2 linked regions of the Cohaesibacter gelatinilyticus genome follow. The protein of the gene in region 1 interacts with the protein of each later gene in a pairwise test. Links are inferred from orthologs where the notes say so. Each region holds a gene or a part of one and is shown on either strand. Other genes may lie near its edges.

Evidence for each region.
Region 2: the proteins of ptsN (region 1) and trkA interact in binary tests that used the Escherichia coli proteins (3 or more experiments, as listed by UniProt). The link is inferred for Cohaesibacter gelatinilyticus from one-to-one orthologs.

Annotation. Positions count from the first base shown.
Region 1 is NZ_OBEL01000005.1:236,843-249,215, forward strand. The notes cover bases 5,089-7,986. They hold ptsN (PTS IIA-like nitrogen regulatory protein PtsN), read left to right. Parts: upstream 5,089-6,254; coding sequence 6,255-6,719; downstream 6,720-7,986. Other genes in these bases: hpf (ribosome hibernation-promoting factor, HPF/YfiA family), read left to right, coding at 5,607-6,170; CRO57_RS18820 (DUF1150 family protein), read right to left, coding at 6,949-7,212; CRO57_RS18825 (Hsp20 family protein), read right to left, coding at 7,304-7,756. In the rest of the region: CRO57_RS18780 (ribonuclease D), read left to right, coding at 1-587; LPS export ABC transporter periplasmic protein LptC, read left to right, coding at 783-1,568; CRO57_RS18790 (LptA/OstA family protein), read left to right, coding at 1,565-2,173; lptB (LPS export ABC transporter ATP-binding protein), read left to right, coding at 2,408-3,142; rpoN (RNA polymerase factor sigma-54), read left to right, coding at 3,308-4,867; CRO57_RS18830 (L,D-transpeptidase family protein), read right to left, coding at 8,091-8,627; CRO57_RS18835 (GcrA family cell cycle regulator), read right to left, coding at 8,784-9,299; CRO57_RS18840 (aspartate aminotransferase family protein), read left to right, coding at 9,870-11,060; argF (ornithine carbamoyltransferase), read left to right, coding at 11,081-12,019; CRO57_RS18850 (Hsp33 family molecular chaperone), read left to right, coding at 12,129-12,373. UniProt on the Escherichia coli protein: Seems to have a role in regulating nitrogen assimilation.
Region 2 is NZ_OBEL01000001.1:1,370,231-1,382,700, reverse strand. The notes cover bases 5,920-8,914. They hold trkA (Trk system potassium transporter TrkA), read left to right. Parts: upstream 5,920-6,726; coding sequence 6,727-8,103; downstream 8,104-8,914. Other genes in these bases: CRO57_RS06165 (TrkH family potassium uptake protein), read left to right, coding at 8,146-8,914; ntrX (nitrogen assimilation response regulator NtrX), read left to right, coding at 5,920-6,570. Also shown: tRNA dihydrouridine synthase DusB, read left to right, coding at 1-103; CRO57_RS06190 (two-component system sensor histidine kinase NtrB), read left to right, coding at 175-1,233; ntrC (nitrogen regulation protein NR(I)), read left to right, coding at 1,257-2,696; CRO57_RS06180 (sensor histidine kinase NtrY-like), read left to right, coding at 2,919-5,198; more of ntrX, read left to right, coding at 5,200-5,919; more of CRO57_RS06165, read left to right, coding at 8,915-9,606; RNA chaperone Hfq, read left to right, coding at 9,931-10,185; GTPase HflX, read left to right, coding at 10,186-11,589; CRO57_RS06150 (RNA 2'-phosphotransferase), read left to right, coding at 11,642-11,917; mazG (nucleoside triphosphate pyrophosphohydrolase), read right to left, coding at 11,906-12,470. UniProt on the Escherichia coli protein: Part of the constitutive potassium transport systems TrkG and TrkH. May regulate the transport activity of TrkG and TrkH systems. Binds to NAD(+) and NADH.

The sequences.
Region 1 (12,373 bases):
ATCTCAATCACTATGATGGTGTCTCTGCCATCGCAATTGATACTGAGACCCTGGGGCTCAATCCCTTGCGTGACAGGCTTTGTGTTGTTCAGCTCTCACCAGGGGATGGCAGTGCCGATCTGATCCAGATTGAAAAGGGTCAGACCAATGCACCCAACCTGCAAACCCTGCTTGGCAATGACAAGATTACCAAGATCTTCCATTTTGCACGCTTTGATCTAGCTGTGCTCTACCATACCTTCGGTGTGATGCCGAGCCCGGTTTTCTGCACCAAGATCGCATCCAAACTGACCCGTACCTATACAGACCGCCATGGCTTGAAGGATGTTTGCAGAGAATTTCTGGATGTTGATATTTCCAAACAGCAGCAAAGCTCTGATTGGGGTGCTGATATGCTGACCGATGCGCAAAAGAAATATGCAGCATCAGATGTCCTGTATCTCCATGGTTTGATGGGCATCTTCAGGGCACGTCTGTCTCGCGAAGGGCGCAAGGAACTGGCGCAGGCTACTTTTGATTATTTGCCGACGCGCTCAAAACTGGATCTGGCGGGTTGGCCGGATACAGACATCTTTGCACATTCCTAAGATGGGTGGTCGTTTCTCGTCCTGAGAATGGCAGACAGATCTTTGTTCTGATCCTATTCCTGCCGCCTTTGGCAGCTAAGTGAACAGGACGGAATGATCAGAGCCCGCAATATTTGCGGGCTTTTACACAGAGTAGCCGGTTTTCTGGCCTCGATATGCAGTTCATGCTGGCAACGGAACAGGCAAAAGGCGCCCATGCAGCAAGACCCGACATATTCGTCACCAGCACGAGGCAGTGGCCCGACACGTCATCTGCGCGTCCCGCCTTCCAGGGAGGACCTTGCGACACGTCCGACAATTATATCTGCTGAAGAGCAGGAAAGGGCATTTCGCAGCGCACGCCGTCACTCCATGCGTGTGAAGATTCTGAAATGGTCTTTGCCGCTGGTCGTTCTTGTCGGGATTGTTGGTTTCATTGCGTGGGTCCTGCATAATCAGCCGGATCCCGCGCCGGTTCAGGAAGCGCTGAAGGAAAGTAACTTCGAGCAGGAAGAGCTGACAATGGCAAATCCCAAGCTCAATGGATTTTCCAAGGGTCGTGCTTATGAGGTGATTGCAGAAGAAGCTGTTCAGCAGGTGGCAACGCCTCACATCATCAATCTGCGTCAGATTTCAGCTCGAGTGAATGATGAGAAGGATCAATGGGTGACCATAACCTCGCTCTCTGGTCTGTTCGATCAGGAGCAGGAAACCTTGGAATTGACCGGCAACGTCGACGTGCGATCCTCTCTTGGTTATGACATGACAACCGAAGGGGCACAGGTTGATATGAAGCGTGGCTACATGATTACCACCAGTCCTGTGACAATTGCTTCCGGTGATGTTCGACTGGGGGCAGAGCAATTGGAAGTGATCGATAATGGCGATCAACTGCGTTTCAAGAACCGAGTACAGCTTCGTATTGATGCCAGTATGCTGAATAAGCACAAGGATGCCTCGAAGGCCAAGCCAGATGCCACATTGAAAGCAGAAGAGCGATGATCGAAGCTTTATCCCATATTTGCAAGCCTTTGAAACTGCCATCTGCCTGGGCTCATCATGCATCAATGGTGTTTGTTGTTGTCATTCTATGTAGCGGGCTCCTCACTCCCAGTCTTGCACAGGCGCAAGGTATGGCGGACGTCGCTTCGGGTCTTAGAACGGATCCGGATGCCCCGATTGAGGTGGAAGCAGATCAGCTTGATATTTACGACAAGAAAAAGGTTGCAATCTTTACGGGGAACGTGATTGCCAAGCAGGGGGAAACGCAACTCAATACCTCAACCCTGACCATCCACTATTCCGGGGGTGGGGCCGGAACGGCGCAGTCCATTACGCGTCTTGAAGCGAATGGCGGGGTAATCGTCTCTCAAAAAGATCAGAAGGCGACTGGCAATCGTGCCTTTGTCGATATGACCAAGGAGCAGATCACGCTGTCGGGAAATGTGGTGCTGACCCAGGGAAAGAACGTACTGCGTGGGAAAGAGCTGTTCATTGATATGCGCACTGGCGCTGCGAGACTTGCTTCAGCAGCACCGGCTAATGCTGCAGGTCAGAAAAAAGGCCGGGTACAGGGCTTGTTCACTCCCAATAGACGTCCCAAATAGGGCCTGACGCCCATTTTGCTCCTCAAATATCGCTTTATCTGTATCTCATTTGATTTTGAGAGACAATGTGGATTGCATTGAGGCTCGACAACAGACCCAAGAGCCTTTATTCAGGCAATTGACAGTCTCCAAGCGTGGAGCAGATTCAAGAAGGTGAAAATGAACGTGTCAGCGCAGCCATCTCAGATTTCCGGGAGCAATCTGGAGCCAGTTTCCGGCCCGGATGAATCTGGCATGCAGGATGGTCAGGGTTGGTTGACTGTCCACGATATTGGCAAGAGCTACAAACGCCGCACGGTCGTGACGTCTGCATCGCTATCAGTTCAGCGCGGAGAAGCTGTGGGTCTCCTGGGTCCCAATGGTGCGGGTAAGACCACGGTTTTCTACATGATCACGGGATTGGTGCGTCCGGACAAGGGCTTTATTTCCCTTGATGGCTATGACATCACCAAGTTGCCAATGTATCGCCGTGCCCGCCTGGGTATCGGTTATCTCCCACAGGAAGCTTCCATCTTTCGTGGGCTGAATGTTGAACAGAATATCATGGCTGTCCTGCAGCTTGTCGAGCCAAATCGCAAGAAGCGCAAAGAGCAACTGGATGAGCTGCTGGAAGAATTCTCCATCACTCACTTGCGTAAAAGCCCGTCCATTGCCTTGTCCGGTGGTGAGCGCCGTCGCCTGGAAATTGCCCGTGCGCTGGCTTCTCGTCCTTCTTTCATGCTGCTTGATGAGCCATTCGCCGGCGTTGATCCCATTGCGGTAGGCGATATCCAGCAATTGGTTCGTCATCTCACCGCGCGTGGGATTGGTGTTCTCATCACCGATCACAATGTTCGCGAGACGCTATCTTTGATTGATCGGGCCTTTATCATCCATTCAGGGAATGTTCTGACCAATGGTAGCCCTCAAGAGATCATCGACAATCCAGATGTCCGTCGTCTCTATCTCGGCGAGAGCTTTACCATGTAGTTTTCTTTTCCTAGTTTTCCAATGACTTAACACCGGCTTTAGGCCGTTTTAAGACAATGGACTAGTAGGCAGAGTTAGAATTTGTGCATGTCTGTGTCAGGCTGCTATAGTGATAAGCAAGACTCATACCAAAATTGGTACAGCCTCTTGTAGCGGACAGTTTTCATGGCATTGACGCCCAGATTAGACCTTCGACAAAGCCAGTCTCTGGTCATGACACCGCAACTGATGCAAGCTATTCAGTTGCTGCAAATGTCCAATCTGGAACTGACCGCGCATATCCAGAAAGAGCTTGAAAGCAATCCGTTGCTCGAACAGCCGGAGACGGATAATGCGATGGCTGAGTTTGGTCAAGAGGCGCCCATTGCCAATCAAGCTGAGAATTCTGCAGAACACGCTACGGGAGACGAAGTGCATGCTACACCGGATCTTGCGGATCAGATGGGCGAAAAGGCTGCCGATCATACTGAAGCGATCAATCAGGATCTGGATGCTCGACTTGATAACGTTTTTCCCGATGACAATGATCGCCCAAACCAAAGTGACGGACCACAGTTAAACGATCCATGGATGTCTACGCCAACTCGCAATGGTGGTGCCAATCCTGATTTCGATCTTGAGGCGGTTTTGGCAGGCACAGAAAGTCTGTCGGATCATCTGGAGGAACAGTTGATCACATCCATTGCTGAGACCAGGGGACGGATTATCGGGCAATTCCTGATCAATGAATTGGACGAACAGGGATATCTGAAATCTGATTTGACGCTGGTTGCCAATCGGCTGGGTACTGAGTTGAAGGAAGTGGAAGACGTTCTCTCCGTATTGCAAACTTTTGAGCCTTGTGGTGTTTTTGCACGCTCACTGGCAGAATGCCTGGCGCTTCAACTCAAAGATAGAAATCGTTTTGATCCGGCAATGGAAGCTTTGCTGGATAATTTGGATTTGTTGGCAAAGCGTGATTTCCTGACGTTGAAAAAGCTCTGCAATGTTGATGATGACGATTTCAGCGAAATGATAATGGAAATTCGTGCGCTGGATCCGCGACCGGGAAGTGCTTTTGGGCAATTAACAGTTCAGCCCGTGATTCCCGACGTCTTTGTGCACCAGAACAATGACGGTAGTTGGAAGCTGGAATTGAATAGTGAAACCCTGCCGCGTGTACTGGTCAATCGTACTTATTATTCCAAGATCAGTAATTCAGCCAAGAACAGTCGGGAAAAAGAATTTCTGGTTGATTGTCTGCAAAATGCCAACTGGTTGGTGAAGAGTCTGGATCAACGCGCGCAGACAATTTTGAAAGTAGCGACCGAGATTGTCCGACAGCAGGATGCATTCTTCGCTTATGGCGTAACACATCTGCGTCCCTTGACATTGAAGACGGTAGCAGATGCGATCTCGATGCATGAATCAACGGTCAGTCGAGTGACTTCCAATAAGTATATGGCGACCAATCGGGGTGTATTTGAGCTGAAATATTTCTTTACATCGGCCATTTCCGCTACAGGTGGAGCAGACAGTCATTCAGCTGAGGCGGTAAAATATCGTATTCGTCAAGCAATTGACGCAGAGGATGTCAAAAAGGTTCTCTCAGACGATGCATTGGTGAAATTACTTCGTGACGAAGGCATCGACATCGCTCGCAGAACCGTTGCCAAATATCGTGAAGCTATGAATATCCAATCTTCGGTACAAAGAAGGCGCGAGAAAAAAGCAGCTCTTGGTTAGGATATACACCATCAATCTGGCGAATCTGGCATCAAGGTACTCTGAATATGGCTTGAAAAGAGCGACAGACAGGCAGGTTGCGCTGTTCAGATACCTTATTGACAGAAGATGCTGATCATTTTTTGGTGACCAGCTTGTCTTCGGATGTTCTGATAGAAGGCCAACAGCCCAATAGGGTGATTCCCTTACTGAAGCTATTATATCTCCATTCTTGTCCTTGTCCTTTCGGAATATGCATATCAAAGGCAATGTGAAGCTTAAGTGTTTATCCCTATTTGATTCGTTCCTAGCTTCTGGGGAAGATCTCCGTAGGCTTGGCTCTGCCAAAATGCATGTGAGTAATTTTATAACAATTTGAAATTATAATTTTACCATTTCTTTCAATAATTTTGCCCGGTGGATAAGGATTGGAAGAAAGGGCTTTCCTAACCAAATATGCGCTGGCTTCTGGCCAAATTGGAAATTTTTTGGCACACTGGCCATATGCACCAGACAAAATTTCACGACATTGACATTTGGCAGCGAAAAGCCTACATGCATCAGCCGCAAGGATTGGATGCAGGGCAAAAAACGCTGTATGGCCCCGTCCAGCCAAATGGGTATTTATGCTTTGCTGTGGTCTGATGTGTGGTGCTTGTGGTCTAATTGGCCCAAATGACATATGTCAGGGCCTTGGCCATTCTTTTGATGAGAATGGATAATGTGACCGTTTCTTTGACCCAAATTATTAGGGGGTTCTATGACACTTCGAGTATCTGGCAAGCAAGTGGATGTAGGGGAGTCTCTACGCAACTATGCAGAAGCACGTATCGCAGAGAGTGTTGAAAAATATTTTGACGGAAGCTTTTCCGGCCATATGACTTTGGAAAAGGAAGGCATTGGCTTCAAGAGTGATTGCGTCGTGCATCTTGATACCGGGATGGTGTTGCAAGCAAGTGGATCGGATGGCGATCCGCAGAAAAGCTTTGAGCTGGCAGCAGAGCATATCGAAAAGCGTCTGCGCCGTTACAAACGCAAGCTAAAAAACCATCGTAACGAAAAGAACTTGGCTATTGAAGCTGCTTATGGTGTTTTGGAACATCCAGATGCACATGAGGAAGTGGCTGAAGATTTCACTCCAGTCGTGATAGCTGAATCAACTTCTCCCATTCGTGCCATGTCTGTAGGCGATGCCGTAATGGAATTGGACTTGGTTGACGCACCGGTTGTGGTCTTCCGTAACGCTGGTGACGATGGCATCAATATCGTCTATAAACGCAAAGATGGTCATATTGGTTGGGTCAATCCTACCCTCGCCAAATAAGTGCCGGAACATTAGGCCCTTCCCGATTGGAGGGGCCTTTTTAAGAAATGTACGCCCCAGGCGTTTGCTACACATGAGAGTTTCATGGAACTGAACGATCTTATTGCTCCCAATGCCATTGTGCCTCTGCTCAAGGCTAGCAGCAAAAAACAAGTCATTCAGGAGCTATCTGAAAAAGCAGCGCGCCTCACAGGTCTTCCGCAGCGCCAGATTTTCGATAAACTGCTCCAGCGTGAAAGACTGGGTTCCACCGGAGTTGGTCAAGGGGTCGCAATTCCCCATGGCAAATTGGCTGAATTGGATCGTCTTTGGGGCATTTTTGCAGTTCTGGACAAACCGGTCAATTATGAAGCTCTGGATGATCAGCCGGTTGATATCGTTTTTCTGCTTTTGGCACCTGAAGGGGCGGGAGCAGATCATCTCAAAGCATTGGCGCGGGTGGCCCGCGTTCTACGCAGCCCGGATACCCTTGCCAAATTGCGTTCGGCAACCGACAGTGATGCCATCCGGGCCGTTCTTTGTGAGATGGAACGGTCAGACGCGGCCTGACGTAGGCCGTACTAGCTCAAAGATTTATCCGAAATTTGATATCTATCGAACGCTGTGCCCACATAGTAGGCCCGGCGGCTTAGCCGCCAGAATAGCCATGAGTGCAGGCAAGATTTTTAAATCATGAAGAATTCGAACGCATTTGCATTCGGGAACCGATAGGTGACCGCAGCATGACTGCGCACCCGTGTAGGCCCGGCGGCTAGCCGCCGGAATAGCCGTGAGCGAATTAATGCACGCTTACGGTTTCGATATCATGGCGCATGGCGCTGAGTTTGGCCGCAGACTCGGAATTGGCCAAGGCAATGGGATGGCCCTGTATATCCAGAAGTGCCCATAATTCCTGATCTTGCGGCAGATCCGGTGCTTCAGGGAACATTTCCGAGACTTCCTCGACACTTACTTGGCGGATGTAAGCCATGCGTCGCTCCAGCATGATGGATTCCATGCCGTCATAATTTTCTTCAGATTCATATGCGGAATCGTCAGTCATTGGCTTTCTCCTGGATGACGTCAAGAGCAGCTCATTCCAATCATCGTGGATGATTGGTTTGCTGAGCATGCCCAAAAGCGTGGCTGGTTTATCAGTCCTTCACGTCAATTGCAATTTTTCGAATGACTTTTTCTGGTTCCGGGCGAGCAAGATCAATGGAAAGCAGGCCGTCTTTCAGTTCTGCCCCGAGAATCTCTATACCTTCAGCCAACACAAAGGCTCGCTGAAATTGCCGAGCAGCAATGCCGCGATGCAAATAATGGCGATCCTGGTCTTCGACCTGACGACCTCGAATAACCAATTGGCTCTCTTCCAGCGATACGTCCAGTTGATCACGGGTAAAGCCTGCAACAGCAAGGGTGATACGCAAAATATCGCCGCCTTCCATGCGTCCGTCCAGAAACTGACTCTCATTGGCGGCAATGCGTTCGATATTGTAAGGAGGGTAACCCTCATTTGCCCCTTTTGTGACCCGGTCAAGCACGCGCTCAACTTCATCGAAACCCAAAAGGAACGGGCTGGAAAAAGCAGAAATTCGAGACATAACGGCCCTTCTATTTTAAGCGACACGTCAAGACAGAATAATCAGTCCCATCTTGAGGAGGGAGTAGCCCTCGATCAGACCTTCAAGAAGCATCTGACTTTGTATCAATATGGGGTGCATTGATCTGCGCTTCAAGGGAGGATTTTGCTTGTGGCAAAAGCAAGGCGTTCGGCCTCACTCATCACTCGAATCCAAAGTTCGTCACATCGATTAGTGAGCACCGAACGAACTTTGGATTCGAGTGACGAGCAGATAATGTTTCCAGCGTGATTTCAGGAATTGAAATAGGCAAACGAACCTGCAGACAAATGATACCTATTTCAATTCCACCACACTAGGGCCGAATACTGACCTTGGTACCAATTGGTGTCAGGCGCCAGATTTCCTCAATTCCCTGATTGGTGAGGGCAATACAACCATCCGTCCAATCATGGGCAAGGGCTGGTAATTCTGACATCCAGTTTGGCTGACCGTGAATGAATATATCGCCACCAGGATCAACGCCTTTGGCTTTTGCGTTGGCCCGTTGGGCAGGCAAGGGATAATTCAGCCCAAGCGAGAGATGGAATTTCGAACCGGCATTGCGACGATTGATCAGATAGTCACCTTCTGGTGTCTTGCCATCTCCCTCTCTTGTCTTCTGACCTTTGGGGGTAAAGCCCAGTTTTATGTCATAGCTTTTGAACAGCTGTCCTTGACGATAGAGCTTCATCTTGCGCTTGGCTTTTTCGATGACGATGCTATCGATTTGCTGCTTCTCGGTTACCATTGTGGGGGCGGCGACAGCTTGCGGCCAAAGCCAGAAAACAAGGCCGGCAGCCAAGCTGAAAGACAGTGCAAGAAAGAAAACAAAGAGACGAAAGCGCAACATGAGATAGCCATGGAGTAGAAAAGTCCAACTCCGCTTATGAGTTGCCAATATGGCTCAAATTAGGCTTCACCCGATGATCTGTTACAGGTGCAAAATAAAAAGGCCGCTGCTCATATGAACACGGCCTTTTTATTGATTGTGACTGAAATATGAAACTTACGCGCGTTTGCGACGACGATCAGCATTTGGCTGATAAGCAATTTCAGAATGATATTCACAATATGGCGATCCGGCCTCGGATTTGCATCCGCAGAAATGGAAATCGCCATCACCAGGATCACCAATTGGCCACTTGCAGGTATTCTCCGTAAGGGTCAGGATGGACGCCCGTTTGGAGATAGGAACAACAACAGCGTCGTGCTGAGGCTTTTCCTTTACTTTAGGTTGTGGAGCCGATTGTGGTTTGGTATCCGCTTTCAAGGCTGTTGCACCAACAGTGGGTGCAGGATTGCTGGGAGCCTGCCGTGTTGGACGGCTTGCCTGATTGCGTGGTCTACGGGCGCGCTGGGTGCTGGTGGTCGTTTTTGCACGACCAGAAAGACCCAGACGATGAACCTTGCCAATAACGGCATTGCGCGTAACTCCGCCAAGTTCCGCTGCTACCTGACTGGCACTTAGGCCGTCTGCCCATAATTTCTTCAATAATTCGACGCGTTCGTCAGTCCAAGACATTCTAGGAGCCTCCGTCTAGACTGTGAAAGATGACAAAACAGACCCGTCCTCTTGCGAAGCTTTCGCAACCAAGAGCTGTGTTATCTTTCCAATGTATATGTTTGCCGCACGAGATATAGTGATTAACACTTTGTAAACTACTATATGCAAACGCATCGTCGCAACATCCTGACGAATCAAAATGGTCCTTTTCCCCAGAATTCCGAATCGTTTTGCGGCCTTCACTGTTGCTCCAAGCGATATTTTGCGATTCAGGGAAAATTTGTGATCAATTTGTGGATAACCTGTGCAATGCCTTTGGATAATGAGATGGCATCATGAGCGGAGCGAATGTTGCTTGCTAGATATCAAAAAAAGGCGACGAAGCGCGTGGTGTTTGCGTATAAAGTTGTTAGTTTGCTATCGCTATAATCTGCTGAATTTGCCTTGAGCTTTGGTATGAACAACTAGTTGATTGACAAATACCAGACTTTCTTGCAAAAGAATGCCTTCTTCTTGCCGCGACTTTCCGCGGCTTTTTTTATTCTGACCTTTTTGGGAGACCAAGACCTTGGGACGAGGAATCTAGAAATGACACAAAATCCGTTGTTTGCTACCTATGCGCGTGCTGATCTGAAATTTGTTCGGGGTGAAGGAGCTTGGCTGACAACGGAGGATAACCGACGATTCCTGGACTTTGCGGCAGGTGTAGCTGTGAACTCCCTGGGTCATACCCATCCGCACCTGACCGCTACCTTGAAGGATCAGGCGGACAAGCTTTGGCATGTCTCCAATCTTTACGAAAATCCTCTCCAGCAAAAACTGGCAGAGCGGCTTTGCGCGGCTACATTCGCCGACAAGGTCTTCTTCACCAATTCCGGTGCGGAAAGCATGGAATGTGTGATCAAAACCGCACGCCGTTATCACTATGCAAATGGTCAGCCGGATCGCTATGAAATCCTGACTTTCGACGGTGCCTTCCATGGCAGAACGATTGCAACCATCGCGGCGGGCGGTCAGGAAAAATATCTCGAAGGTTTCGGGCCAAAGGCTCCAGGTTTTACAATGTTGGCAAAACCAGACATCGAGCTTGTCAAGGCTGCGATGAGCGACAAGGTCGCAGGCATTTTGCTTGAGCCATTGCAAGGCGAAGGTGGAATTCGTGAAATCGATCCGTCATTCCTGAAGGCGCTGCGGGCTTTGTGTGATGAGACCGGAACACTGCTTTTGCTTGATGAAGTGCAAACCGGAGTTGGCAGGACAGGCAAGCTCTTTGCTCACGAATGGGCAGGTATCACACCGGATGTGATGGGCGTTGCCAAAGGAATTGGTGGTGGCTTCCCGTTCGGTGCATGCCTTGCAACCGAAAAAGTGGCAGAAGCCATGATTGCAGGCACTCATGGTTCCACCTATGGCGGTAATGCGCTGGCTATGGCAGTCGGCAACGCGGTTCTTGACGTCGTGCTGGAAGACGGTTTTTTGGAGAAGGTTCGTAGCAACGGACTGAATTTGAAGCAAAAGCTCGCTGCGCTTGCTGATACATATCCAGACCAGATCGAGACCATCCGTGGTGAAGGCTTGATGCTTGGCATCAAATGCAAGAATACCCCCACAGAGCTCCTTGCCAAAGCACGTGAACATGGCTTTTTGGCTGTTCCCGCGGGAGACAATGTATTGCGCCTGTTGCCGCCTCTGACCATCGGTCAGGAAGAAATTGAATTTGCCATTTCGGCCCTGAATGCTGCCCTTGCTGATTTGCAAGACGCACAGACTGCCTCCTGATAAGAGAGGGGATTGATACAATGACAAGCAATCCAGTCCGTCATTTCATTGATATCGAAGGTATGGATACCGTTGATATCAAGGATATTCTTGCAACGGCCCACAGCATCAAAAAAGCGCGTCAGACAAAGCGTCGCTCGGATATTTTGCAAGATCAAACGCTTGCGATGATTTTTGACAAGCCATCCACTCGAACCCGTGTTTCTTTTGATGTCGGAATGCGGGAACTGGGTGGCGAGCCGCTTATGTTGACCGGTCAGGAAATGCAACTCGGCCGTGGCGAAAGCATCTCGGACACGGCCAAGGTTCTCTCCCGCTTCGTTGATGGCATCATGATCCGTATGTTGGACCATGAGGCAGTGTGTGAGTTGGCAAAGACTGCCACGGTGCCGGTTATCAACGCGCTGACCTATTATTCCCATCCTTGCCAGATCATGGCCGACATCATGACTTATGAAGAACATCGTGGGTCATTGGATGGAAAGGTTGTGACTTGGGTCGGGGATTACAACAATGTTCTGGTGTCCTGGTTGCATGCTGCGGAGCATTTCGACTTCACCATTCGCGTTGCAGTCCCAAGCGAACTCATGACCGGCATGGATGAGATCAATCGTCTGAAAGACAAAGGTCTCAAGATTGAAGTCTGTGATACGGCAGAAGAAGCTGCGGTTGGCTCTGATCTGATCATTACTGACACATGGGTATCCATGGGTGATGAAGATGCAGAACGTCGTCATAACCTCTTGAAACCCTATCAGGTCAATACCAGATTGATGGAAATGGCCAACGATGAAGCCCTCTTCATGCATTGCCTTCCTGCTCATCGGGGCGAGGAAGTAACGGATGAGGTCATGGATGGCCCGCAATCAGTCGTCTTTGATGAAGCGGAAAATCGCCTGCATGCTCAAAAAGGTGTGCTGGCCTGGTGCTTCAACAAGGCCAACAATGATTTGAAATAACCCCATCTTTCGTGCTTCGGTGCGAACGGGTATATTGGGATTTGAAAGCGAGGGTGGATGGGCTATAGGCACGTCCGCCCTTTGCCGTTTACAAAAGAACAGGTTGAGCATGAGCCAAATCAGCACAGATCAAGCGCCCCAGCAGCCCTTGGACCGCATCTTGCCTTTCCAGATTGACGGGCTCGATGTGCGTGGGCGGATGGTGCATCTCAATGAAACCGTCACAACCATTATCGAGCGCCACGATTATCCTGATGCTGTCAATCGTTTGCTGGCAGAGGCGGTCGCTCTTACCGCCTTGCTTGGATCGTCTTTGAAGTTTGAAGGCAAATTCATCCTTCAGGTTCAAAGTGA
Region 2 (12,470 bases), on another replicon or contig:
CCCAGAACAACGGCGATCTATTCTAACTGAGATGGACCCTAATCGAGTTGAGGAACTGATCAAGGCCTATTTCTCACAGATAGTGGAAGGAATGGCGGCATGAACAGGCAACGTCCTCAGGATCTGTCGGACATTGAGACCAGTAGAGGCGACGAGGTCAACTCGGCTCGCTCCATGATGAATGCCTTGCCGCATTCCATCGTGATGGTGGATCCACAAGGGGTGGTATGTGGTGCCAATGATACAGCTCAGATCTTCTTTCAGGCTAGTGCAGCAATGCTGGGACGACAACAATTGGCAGATCTATTGCCCTTCGGTAGTCCAGTCCTGGCATTGATAGAACAGGCAAGAGAACGCCTTGCTCCAGTGAATGAATATAAGGTGGATATTTCCAACCCGCGTATCGGTAGCGACAAGCTGGTGGATGTATATGCCGCGCCCGTACCAGATCGACCCGGATGTGTGACTGTGATGTTTCAGGAAAGAACAATTGCTGACAAGATGGATCGGCAACTGGTACATCGTGATGCAGCTCGTGCCGTGATTGGTTTGGCCCAGATGTTGGGGCATGAAGTCAAGAACCCGTTATTCGGAATTCGTGGTGCGGCTCAGTTGCTGGAAAGCTCTGTTGAGGAAGAAGATCGTGCGCTGACCAGTTTGATTACTGATGAGACGGACCGCATTGTGCGCCTGATCGATCGGATGGAGGTGTTTTCTGATCAGAGACCCATCGAACGTGAAGCTGTCAATATACATGTCGTGTTGGATCGTGTGAAGCAGTTGACCAAAGCCGAGTATGGTGACTCCATTCTTCTAGTTGAAGAATATGATCCGTCACTTCCTGCTGTTTATGCCAATCAGGATCAGCTGGTTCAGGTCTTTTTGAATCTGGTAAAAAATGCAGCGGAAGCTTTGAACGATATTGTTGATCCGGAAATCGTACTGACGACGGCTTTTAGACCAGGCATTCGCATGCAAGTGGCGGGGTCGCAACAACGAACCTCCCTGCCACTCGAGATTTGTGTCAAGGACAATGGAACAGGTATTCCGCAGGAACTGGCCGATTGTCTTTTTGATCCATTCATTACCTCTAAAACCAATGGCTCAGGCCTTGGACTTGCACTGGTTGCCAAGATCATTGGTGATCATAGCGGTGTGATTGAATTTGATGGTTCCGGTCGCCACACAACCTTTCGGGTGATGTTGCCGACCAGTGAAGCCGATCTAGCGTAGAGAATGGAGATTGGAAACTAGCTATGAGCAAAGGGATGATTTTGCTGGCTGACGATGATGCGGGTATCCGCACCGTTCTCAATCAAGCTCTATCCAGAGCAGGATATCAAGTGAGGCTTACTTCCAACGCATCGACGCTATGGAACTGGATTGCACAAGGGGAAGGGGATCTGGTTATTACAGATGTTGTGATGCCGGATGAAAATATCTTTGACATTCTTCCACGCATCAAAAAGCAACGACCCTATTTACCCATCGTGGTCATGAGTGCTCAAAACACCTTTATGACGGCTATTAAGGCGTCAGAAGCAGGAGCATATGAGTATCTTCCCAAACCATTTGATCTGAAAGAATTGATCAATATCGTCGGACGGGCACTATCTGAACCCAAGCAACAAATGCATGCTGTTCAACAGGAAGGTCTGGATATTCCTCTCATTGGTCGCTCAGCTGCCATGCAGGATATCTATCGTGTTATTGCACGCCTGATGCAGAACGATCTGACCGTGATGATCACAGGTGAGAGCGGTACCGGCAAGGAATTGGTTGCTCGCGCTTTGCACGATTATGGCAAACGCCAAAAAGGACCGTTTGTTGCAATTAACATGGCCGCAATCCCCAAGGACCTGATCGAGTCAGAGCTGTTTGGACATGAAAAGGGTGCTTTTACGGGTGCAACGGGTCGCTCTGCCGGCAAATTTGAACAGGCGGAGGGAGGAACATTATTTCTTGATGAAATTGGCGATATGCCGATGGAAGCCCAGACGCGTCTTTTGCGGGTATTGCAACAGGGAGAATACACCACTGTCGGGGGGCGCGTGCCGATCAAGACCAATGTTCGAATTGTGGCTGCAACCAACAAGAATTTACAGACACTCATTCATCAGGGGCTTTTTCGTGAAGATTTGTTCTTCCGTTTGAATGTGGTTCCGATGCGCTTGCCACCGTTGCGGGAGCGTCTGGAGGACATTCGGGATCTGGTACAACATTTCTTTGCGCAGGGTGAGCGTGAAGGGCTTCCTGGCAAGCAGTTGTTGCCCGAAGCTTTGGATATTCTGGTTCGTTACCGTTGGCCCGGCAATGTCAGGGAATTGGAGAATCTGGTTCGCCGTTTGGCTGCCCTTTATCCGCAGGAGCAAATTACCGCAGCACAAGTGGAGACTGAACTCAGTCAGGTCACCTTGAATGGCATTGATGAGCAAGGTGGCAATAATAGTGTTCAAGATTTGGGGTCTGCAATGGAGGCACATATGGCCTCGCTCTTTGGAGAAAATGATAGTGTTTTACCGTCACCGGGCCTATATCATCGGATTTTGCGTGAGATTGAATATCCCATGATTTGTGCATGCCTGGCTGCGACCAAAGGCAATCAGATCAAAACGGCTGAGATTCTGGGTCTGAACCGTAACACCTTGCGCAAGAAAATTAAGGACCTGGATATTCAAGTGGTTCGAGGTGGCTAGTTCATGATGATGTCAGGCTTGAAAATGCTGTCATTTCAAGCGATGTTGTATTTTAATCACAGGCTGAGATCTGTCAGCAGGCTAAAATCAGACATGCTGTCACATTTTAGCAACAATTTGGTTGAATAGAAACGCAGCAGGAGCGATGCTGCGTCGATGCAGGCGATGTAACGAGAATCAAGCCGAATTTGCCTGTCTGCCAGATTGGAGCTGTTGACCAGAATGACTAGCCTAAATGAGCCTCATGAAACGATGTCGATGGCCGAACCAGGGCGGCGTGCCCGCCTGATAGGCTTGGTGACTGTTATTCTGGCTGTCGCTTCGGGGATTGTGACATTCGTTATTCTGCTTGGTCTGACATCCATTGATCCAGATGAGATTGTCATTCGCAACGCCTTGATCGTCAATGGCGTGTTCCTGATTGCTCTATTGCTTTCCATTCTCTGGGAAGCCGGGATTATTCTGGTTGCCCGAAAGCGTGGTCGTGCTGCAGCCAGATTGCATATTCGCGTTGTATTGTTGTTTTCGCTTGTCGCCGCTGTTCCAACGATCTTGGTGGCTATTTTTGCATCCATAACACTGGATCGCGGGTTGGATCGCTGGTTTTCCTCACGAACACTGGCCATTATCAATACATCGCAAACTGTTGCTCAGGCCTATCGCCGAGAACATGCGACGGTATTGCGGAATGAGCTTTTGGGTATGGCGCAGGTTCTGAACCAATCGGAACCCTATTTTATTCTTGATGAGAGCCGTTTCAAGAACATACTGATTCAGCAGGCCAATATTCGCGGGCTTCCTTATGTATATCTGGTTAATGGGCGCGGTGAACAGCTGGTGAATTCGCCCAATCGTTTGGAGCAACCACTCCCTGATTTACCTACTGATGAGCTTATCAAGCGTGCACAAGGGCAACCTGTTCTGATATCGTTGGGAGATTCCAACCTTGTTGCTGGTATTCTGAAGCTTGATGAGTTTAATGATGCCTATCTGTTTGTATTGCGGGTTATTGACCCTGCAGTTTCCAACTTTCTTCGCATGACAACCGAAAATGTTCAGGAATATCAAGCGTTCTTGAACAGTCGATCAAATATTCAGCTTGCATTTGCAATTTTATATGCTGGAGCAGGTTTGATAGTCATGCTGGCTGCAATCTGGATTGGTATCGGTTTTGCCAATCGTCTGGTTGCTCCAATCAAACGTTTGATTTTTGCTGCCGAGAAAGTAAGGCAAGGGGATCTATATGTTCGCCTGCCTATTGATAAATCGTCTGCTGATTTTTCGACGCTTAATACCACATTCAACACCATGACTACCGAATTGCGCTCGCAACGCGATGAGTTGCTACTTGCAAAAGATCAGATAGATGATCGGCGACGCTTTACAGAGGCGATGTTACAGGGAGTAACCGCTGGTGTTCTAGGTGTGGATGCAACCCATAAGGTCACATTGGCAAATCCTTCGATCCAGAAAATTCTTGCGAAAGAAGAACATGAGCTCCTTGGATCGGAACTTTCTGATTTTCTGCCTGAAATTGCCCCGTTGGTGGAGGGAGCCGAGCATGATACCGGACAATTACGGGAAGAGCAGGTTGCCATCATACGTGAAGGTCTCGAATTTACGCTTCGCGTTCGAGTGACGTCCGAAATTTCTGACCAGGAGAGCCATTCCTATGTGGTGACACTCGATGATGTGACAGAGCTGGTCAGTGCTCAGAGATCTGCCGCCTGGGCTGATGTTGCACGCAGAATTGCTCATGAGATCAAGAACCCACTCACCCCCATTCAGTTATCTGCCGAGCGTCTTCGTCGTCGCTATGGCAAGAAAGTGGAGGAGGATGATCGGCGTGTGTTTGATCAATGCGTCAATACAATTGTGCGCCAGGTTGGGGACATAGGCCGTATGGTCGATGAGTTCTCCTCGTTCGCTCGGATGCCGAAACCGGTATTCGAACCAGCAGATTTGTCGGAGTTGGTGAAGCAGTCCGTGTTTTTGATCGAAGTTGCCAATCAGGAAATTCTGTTCGAAACCAATATTCCGGACAGAATGCCGGGATCGTTCGATCAACGCCTTTTGGCGCAAGCAGTGACAAATATTGTCAAGAATGCCACGGAGGCTATTTCCGGACGCGAAGATCGGCAGGATGAACAAGGGCATGTCATTATACGTGCCGCCGAAGATGGTGAGGCCTATTGCTTGCAAGTGATCGATAATGGAATTGGTTTGCCAATCGCCAATCGTGCCCGCTTGCTGGAGCCGTATATGACGACGCGTGACAAGGGAACCGGGCTGGGATTGGCAATCGTTCGTAAGATTTTGAAAGAACACGGCGGATCCATCCATTTGCGCGACGCGCGTGAAGTATCAGATCACGAGACAGGTGCTTGCATTGAGATGCGTATTCCAAAAGACCCGAACGTTTCCAATGATCAAAATGTTGATGAAGACCATAATTCAGGCCTTGAGCGCCCGTTAGCCGAGTCCCAGAATGGAGTGAATTAGTATGGCAGCTGATATTCTTGTTGTTGATGATGAAATTGACATCCGCGAACTGGTTGCCGGGCTGCTGGAGGATGAGGGTTACATGACCCGTATGGCGGCGGGAAGTGATGAAGCGTTGGAGCTGATCGAACAACGAAGGCCTTCGCTGGTTTTCCTTGACATCTGGTTGCAAGGATCTCGTCTGGACGGTTTGGCTCTTCTTGGAGTGATCAAGCATAAACACCCAGATCTACCTGTTGTCATGATTTCCGGTCACGGAGGCGTCGAAACGGCCGTGGCGGCGATTAAACGTGGTGCTTATGATTTTATTGAAAAACCTTTCAAAGCCGATCGTCTGATCCTGATCGCGGAGCGGGCGCTTGAAGCCTCCGCGCTGAAGCGTGAAGTAAAAGATCTCAAGAGCAGATCCGGGGATACCACCAGTTTGATTGGTTCTTCTTCTGTTATGAACCATCTGCGCCAGATGATTGAAAGAGTAGCTCAAACTAACTCACGCATTCTGATTTCTGGTCAATCTGGTTCAGGCAAAGAGCTTGTCGCGCGCTCCATTCATAAAAGCTCTCATAGAGCCGATAATCCGTTTGTCACCTTTTCCTGTGGGCAGGGGGATCAGGAAGGGTTGGAGTTTGAACTGTTCGGCACTGAAGCGGATGGTACCAGCTTACGCAAGGTTGGGGTTCTGGAAGAAGCGCATGGTGGAACACTATATATTGAGGAAATAGCTGACATTCCTGCCGACTTGCAGGCCAAATTGATGAAAGTGCTAACAGAGCAAAGCTTCTTACGTATTGGTGGACGTGCTCCGGTGCATGTCGATGTTCGCATCATTTCGTCCACTTCTCAAAATATGGAAGATCAGATTGAAACGGGAACCTTCCGATCTGATCTGTTCCACCGTCTTAATGTTGTACCCGTTTCGGTGCCGCCTTTGGCAGACCGTCGCAAGGATATCCCGGAGCTTGTTCTGCACTTCATGGAACAACTTGCTGCAACTGCAGGCTTGCCTCCACGCAAGATCGGCGAAGATGCAATGGCGATACTTCAGGCTCATGATTGGCCCGGTAATGTACGGCAGCTGAAGAATAACGTTGAACGGTTGCTGATCCTGACCAAAGGTGACGATGATGCCATCATTTCTGCGGATCTTCTTCCAAGTGAAGTGGGCGAGACAGCGCCTAGTATCCCTGGGGGCGGCGAAGCCAGTGAGCAAATCATGTCTTTGCCGTTAAAGAGAGCTCGTGAAGTGTTTGAACGAGAATATTTGAAAGCACAGATAGCACGCTTTGGTGGGAATGTATCTCGTACTGCAGAATTTGTGGGTATGGAACGCAGTGCTCTTCATCGCAAGTTGAAATCTCTGGGTGTGGTTTGAATTTCATTCTTTCTTTTGCTCAAGACCATAGCTTGCGATAGTGTGGCTAGTTTGAGATGAATCACAATTGTACGGCTACATTTGAGATAGAGTAGTCAGACTTTCTCCGATATCGGGTCGACGAATGTTCGACTGCAAGAATAAGAGCGATAGTTCATGAAGGTATTGATTTGTGGGGCCGGACAGGTTGGTTACGGTATTGCCCGTCATTTGTCTGCTGAACAAAATGATGTCACGGTCATTGATAGCTCACCGGCATTGGTATCCGCTATTCGCGATACGCTGGATGTGCGGGGTTATGTCGGTCACGGAGCACATCCCGATATTCTTGCTCGAGCCGGAGCAGATGAAGCCGACATGATCGTGGCAGTGACCCTGTATGACGAAGTCAATATGGTGGCTTGTCAGGTCGCGCACTCCATCTTCAATGTGCCCACCAAGGTTGCGCGGGTTCGTGCTCAGAGTTATCTGGAAAAGCACTGGGCCAATCTGTTTTCACGCGAGCATATGCCAATTGATGTGATCATTTCCCCTGAAGTGGAAGTTGGTGAAATGGTGCTTTCACGCATGGCATTGCCGGGCGCTGAAGACACGGTTCGTTTTGCTGACGGACAGGTCATCATGGTTGGAATTCAATGTGATGAGGGGTGTCCCGTTGTTGATACTCCGTTGCGGCAATTGTCTGAACTTTTCCCTGATCTACATGCCGTCGTGGTCGGTATACGTCGCAACTCCCGTCTGTTTGTTCCACATACTGATGATCAGATGTTGGAAGGTGACCTTGTTTATCTGGTGGTGGCCAAGGGGCAGGTTCGCCGTACTCTCTCTATTTTCGGCCATGATGAAGGGCAGGCTGCCCGTGTGGTCATTGCCGGTGGCGGTAACATTGGTCGCTATGTAGCAAAAACATTGGAAGAACGCCGGACGCGCACGAAAGCCAAAATTATCGAGGTAGACCGTGAGCGGGCAATCAAGGTCGCAAATGATCTGCACAACACGATTGTATTGCAGGGTAGCGCGCTTGATCTTGAAATTCTCAAGGAAGCCGACATTCGTGATACCGATACTCTTATTGCTCTTACCAATAATGATCAGGTCAATATTTTGTCCTGTGCCATGTCCAAGCGTCTTGGATGTAGCCGTACCATGGCTTTGTTGAATGACGCACATTACCCAGAATTGGCTCAGGATCTCGGGATTGATGCTTATGTGAATCCACGATCAGTTACAATTTCCAAAATTCTACAGCATGTTCGTCGTGGTCGTATTCGTGGTGTCCATGCGGTGGAAGATGGTGCAGCAGAAGGTATTGAGGCCGAGGCATTGGAAACCTCTCCACTGGTTGGACGCCCGTTACGTTCAGTTGAATTTCCTGATGGGGTTCGGGTTGGGGCGATCTATCGATCTGGTGATGTCATCATGCCTGATGGAGAAACCAAAATTCAGGCCGGGGATCGTGTAATCTTGTTTGCGTTGGCTGATCGTGTCAAACAGGTTGAAACATTGTTCCGTGTCAGTTTTGAATTTTTCTGATTTGGGTATTCCATTCGGTTCTGGACCGGAGCATAGTTCCACATGACGGCCATTTTCTATTTTCTGTCGATCATTCTCGGTTTTCTTGGCAGTCTCATGTTGCCCACAGCGTTGATCGCAATCAGCGCCGGACATAGTGATCTTGCAGAGGAATTTCTGCTGACCGCAGGACTGACCGGCTTTTTGTCAGGTGGCGTCTTCTTTGCCTTGCGAGGGCAGGAAAAAGAACTGGTCAATGCTCAGACTTATCTTCTTTGTATTCTTGTTTGGATCGGCCTACCGTTTGTCGCTGCGTTTCCATTTGTGATTTCGGGGCAATTGTCTGGCATCAATGCCTTGTTTGAGGCAGTCTCCGGATTGACGACCACCGGAGCAAGCATGTTTCGTACATTGGAAGAAGTTCCGACCGCCATCATATTCTGGCGATCCATTCTTCAATGGTTTGGTGGTTTCCTGACACTTCTGACTTTTTTACTGATTCTGGCGCCCAATGGGGTCGGTGGGCTTCCCAATCGTCACATAGGCATGATGGAACGGGCCTTTGGAGAAGAAAGCGGGCGAACATTCTATGTAGCGCGTCAGGTTGGTGGAGCGTATGCGATCCTGACGCTGATACTTGCCTGGTTGCTCATCTTGAGCGGCATTCCTCCCTTTGAGGCTATGTGCCTTGCCTTTTCCACACTGTCGACCGGTGGTTTCATGCCGATTGATGGAACCTTGGCGAGTTATGACAATCGTTGGGCGGAGTTTCTTATTGCTTTGGGAATGATAGCTGGTGCGACCAGCATCTTTTGGCATCGCATGGCCGTTCGTGGTAAATTGCAGATGCTGACGGAACACCGGGAAAGCTACTATCTCTTTGGCCTTATGGCAGGTCTTGGTCTTCTTTATTCCGTCACCCTTTTTCGCCTCGCTGGTAGTGCTAGCGTATTGCCGCCATTGTCAGCACTGCGTCAGGGTTTCTTTACAGCGGTGTCTCTTGTTTCAACTGCCGGCTTTGAAATTCGCCATGCTGATGTGACTGTTCTTCCTGGTTTGCTGGTGGCTTGCCTTGCCCTGATAGGTGCAACACCCTTTTCAACGGCAGGTGGACTGAAACTCTATCGGATTGGCGCTATGCTTATGCAGGCAGGGCGGGAAGTCGGTCGTTTGATTTACCCGCACTCCATTCGAGGGGGACGATTTGGCAAGACGGAATATACCATTCAGTTGATGAAATCCATCTGGGCGTCGTTTCTGCTTTCCATCCTGCTGGTTATTGTCGTAGCAGTCGTGCTAAGTCACGATATCGGTCATTTTGATGGAGCTCTATTTGCGGCAATTTCCGCCTTTTCCAATATTGGACCGTTATATTCGGCAGGCTGGAATGCAACGAATGCCTGGCCGGATTATTATCAGTTATCGCTTATATCCAAGTATGCCTTGATCATAACGATGATTTTTGGCCGATTTGAAATCATAGTTTTGCTTGGGGCGATCAACATAAATTTCTGGCGCCGATAGATCGCGGCTAAAACTCTCCGCTTTCTTGTTGGTACAGGCATGTGGTCTCTTGGCAGCAATCAGATTTCAGTTAGTATGGGATGAGTACTGAATCAGTTTTTATTATTGAACATTCCAATGGTTAGTCGGGACTATCTGATTTTGTAGGTTTTGATGCCTAACCTTTGCGGCGCGCGATTTCACGCTGACTTGTGGACAATCAATGCGATATCCGAGCCTAATTGGCTATTTATGAAATCACGTCTTGGCCTTTCCGCATTTGCTGGTCAATAATGATTATCGGTTCACCTTGACACCAAACAGATAAACAATAAGGCAGGAAAAATGGCAGAACGCGCCCAGAACCTCCAAGATACTTTTCTCAACCATGTTAGAAAAACCAAAACGCCGCTGACCATTTTTCTCGTGAATGGCGTCAAGTTGCAAGGCGTTGTCACGTGGTTTGATAACTTCTGCGTCTTACTGCGCCGTGACGGACATTCCCAGCTGGTCTATAAGCACGCGATTTCGACCATCATGCCAAATGGCCCTTTATCGCTGTTTGAAGGCGGAGAAACCGCCGAGAAAGCCGATAGCTGATTGGCTGACCACGAAGAATTTGAGGGCGATAAGCCCAAGCGCCGCAATCGCCCTTTGATTGACCGAGGGGAGGTTGCGGTTTCTGCATTGGTTCTGGTTCCCATTCTCTCGCAACATCTACAAGGCAAGAAAATTGCTCAAGGGGATGGCAAGCCCATTCGCCGAAGCGATCAGGCACGTCTTGAAGAAGCGAAAGGTCTTGCTGCTGCCATCAATCTGAATGTGGTTGATGTGTTACGGGTCCCACTGACTACCATTAGACCTTCCACCCTTATTGGTAAAGGCAAGCTTGCGGAGATTGGCGATCGAATTCATGATGACAAGATAGAGCTTGTTATCATGGATTCTCCGTTGACACCTATCCAGCAACGCAATCTTGAAACAGAATGGAAGTGCAAGGTCCTTGATCGAACTGGTCTCATTCTTGAAATTTTTGGCCGTCGGGCGCAAACCAGGGAAGGACGCTTACAGGTCGAACTTGCTCATCTGAACTATCAAAAAGGCCGCCTGGTTCGTAGTTGGACTCATCTGGAGCGACAGCGTGGTGGTATTGGCTTCATGGGTGGTCCAGGCGAAACCCAGATTGAAGCAGACCGCCGGGCCTTGCAGGATAAGATCGGTCGATTGGAGCGAGATCTGGAACAAGTGCGCCGAACACGCGGGCTACATCGTTCAAACAGGCAGAAGGTACCACACCCGGTCGTCGCTCTGGTTGGCTATACAAATGCCGGAAAATCTACGCTTTTCAATCGCTTGACTGATGCGGATATTTTCGCCAAGGACTTACTTTTTGCGACTCTGGATCCAACCCTGCGGACCTTGAGCCTTCCGCATGGTCGTCAGATCATTCTGTCAGATACGGTGGGATTCATTTCCGACCTTCCGACACATTTGGTTGCGGCCTTTCGTGCTACTTTGGAGGAGGTGCTTGAGGCAGATGTCATTTTGCATGTGCGCGATATCTCCCATGAAGATACAGCTGCGCAGGCTGAAGATGTTGCCAGCGTACTGGATCATCTTGGAATCAAGATGGATGAAGATCCACGTGTGATCGAGATCTGGAACAAGATTGATCTTCTTGATGACGAGGAACGTATGTCTTTGGTTGATTTGGCGGGGCAGCAGCAGCGCTCCCTTGCTACAGAGCAAATGCAAGCGATTGCGCTGTCTGCAATTACCGGTGAAGGTGAAGAGCTGTTACTTGAAGCAGTCGAAGATAAATTGGCCGAGAAGGACAATCTACTTTCTGTTCGTCTGGATTATGCCGATGGGCAGGGACTTGCTTGGCTTTATCAGCATTGCGATGTATTGACACGAGAGGATGAAGAAGAAGGTATCAGATTGTCTCTTCGCATTCAGATGAAGTATCAAGATGAGATCCGAAATCGTTTCAGAGTCATATAGAAAATAGAAGGGGCGCAAAGCCCCTTTTTGTCAATGAAATGTCAATCTGAACTTGCAGCCGCAATCTCCACCCGACATCCTTTATCATGGAACTGCCAGTCGTTTTCTCCCGTCTGTTTTCAAGAAGGGATTGAAATCGGGTAGTCGACAGTTTGTGCATCTATCCAAGGACAGGGACACAGCTCATACAGTTGGAAGTCATCATGGCTCGCCAGTTATATTGAATGTTGCTGCAGGAAAGATGGCAAAAGACGGACAAGCATTCTATCTCTCGGACAATGGCGTCTGGCTGACCGATCGAGTGGTGCCCAACTATTTAGGTCCGTGATTTGGCGGCTTGCCAGAGTTCTTCCATTTCATCCAGACTTGCTTCGTGAAGGCTTCGACTTTTGTTCTCCAGGCTGCTCTCGACGTGCGCGAAGCGATCACGGAATTTCTGATTGGTCATTGCCAGGGCTTCATCTGGGTCAATGTGACAATGGCGTGCGAGATTGATCACAGCAAAGAGAAGATCGCCAATTTCCGATTTCATCTCTACGCTATCAAGAGAAGTGCCTGATTTTAGCAATTCAGCCAACTCGGTTCTGGATTCCTGCGTTTCTTCTTCTATTTTGTCCAGGACGAGATGTGGATCATTCCAGTCAAAGCCAACCTTGCTGGCTAGTTTTTGAAGTTTGACAGCGGCTTTCATGGATGGAAGGCCACGTGGTACATCATCCAGGAATGCTCCTGGTCCATCACCTTCAACAAGGCCTAGTGCTGTGCGGCGTTCTTGGCGTTCCTGCTTTTCTTCATTCTTGATGGCTTCCCATGCACCTTTGACAAGATCTTTACCGCGTTGCCCTGCATCTCCAAAGACATGAGGATGGCGCCTGACCATT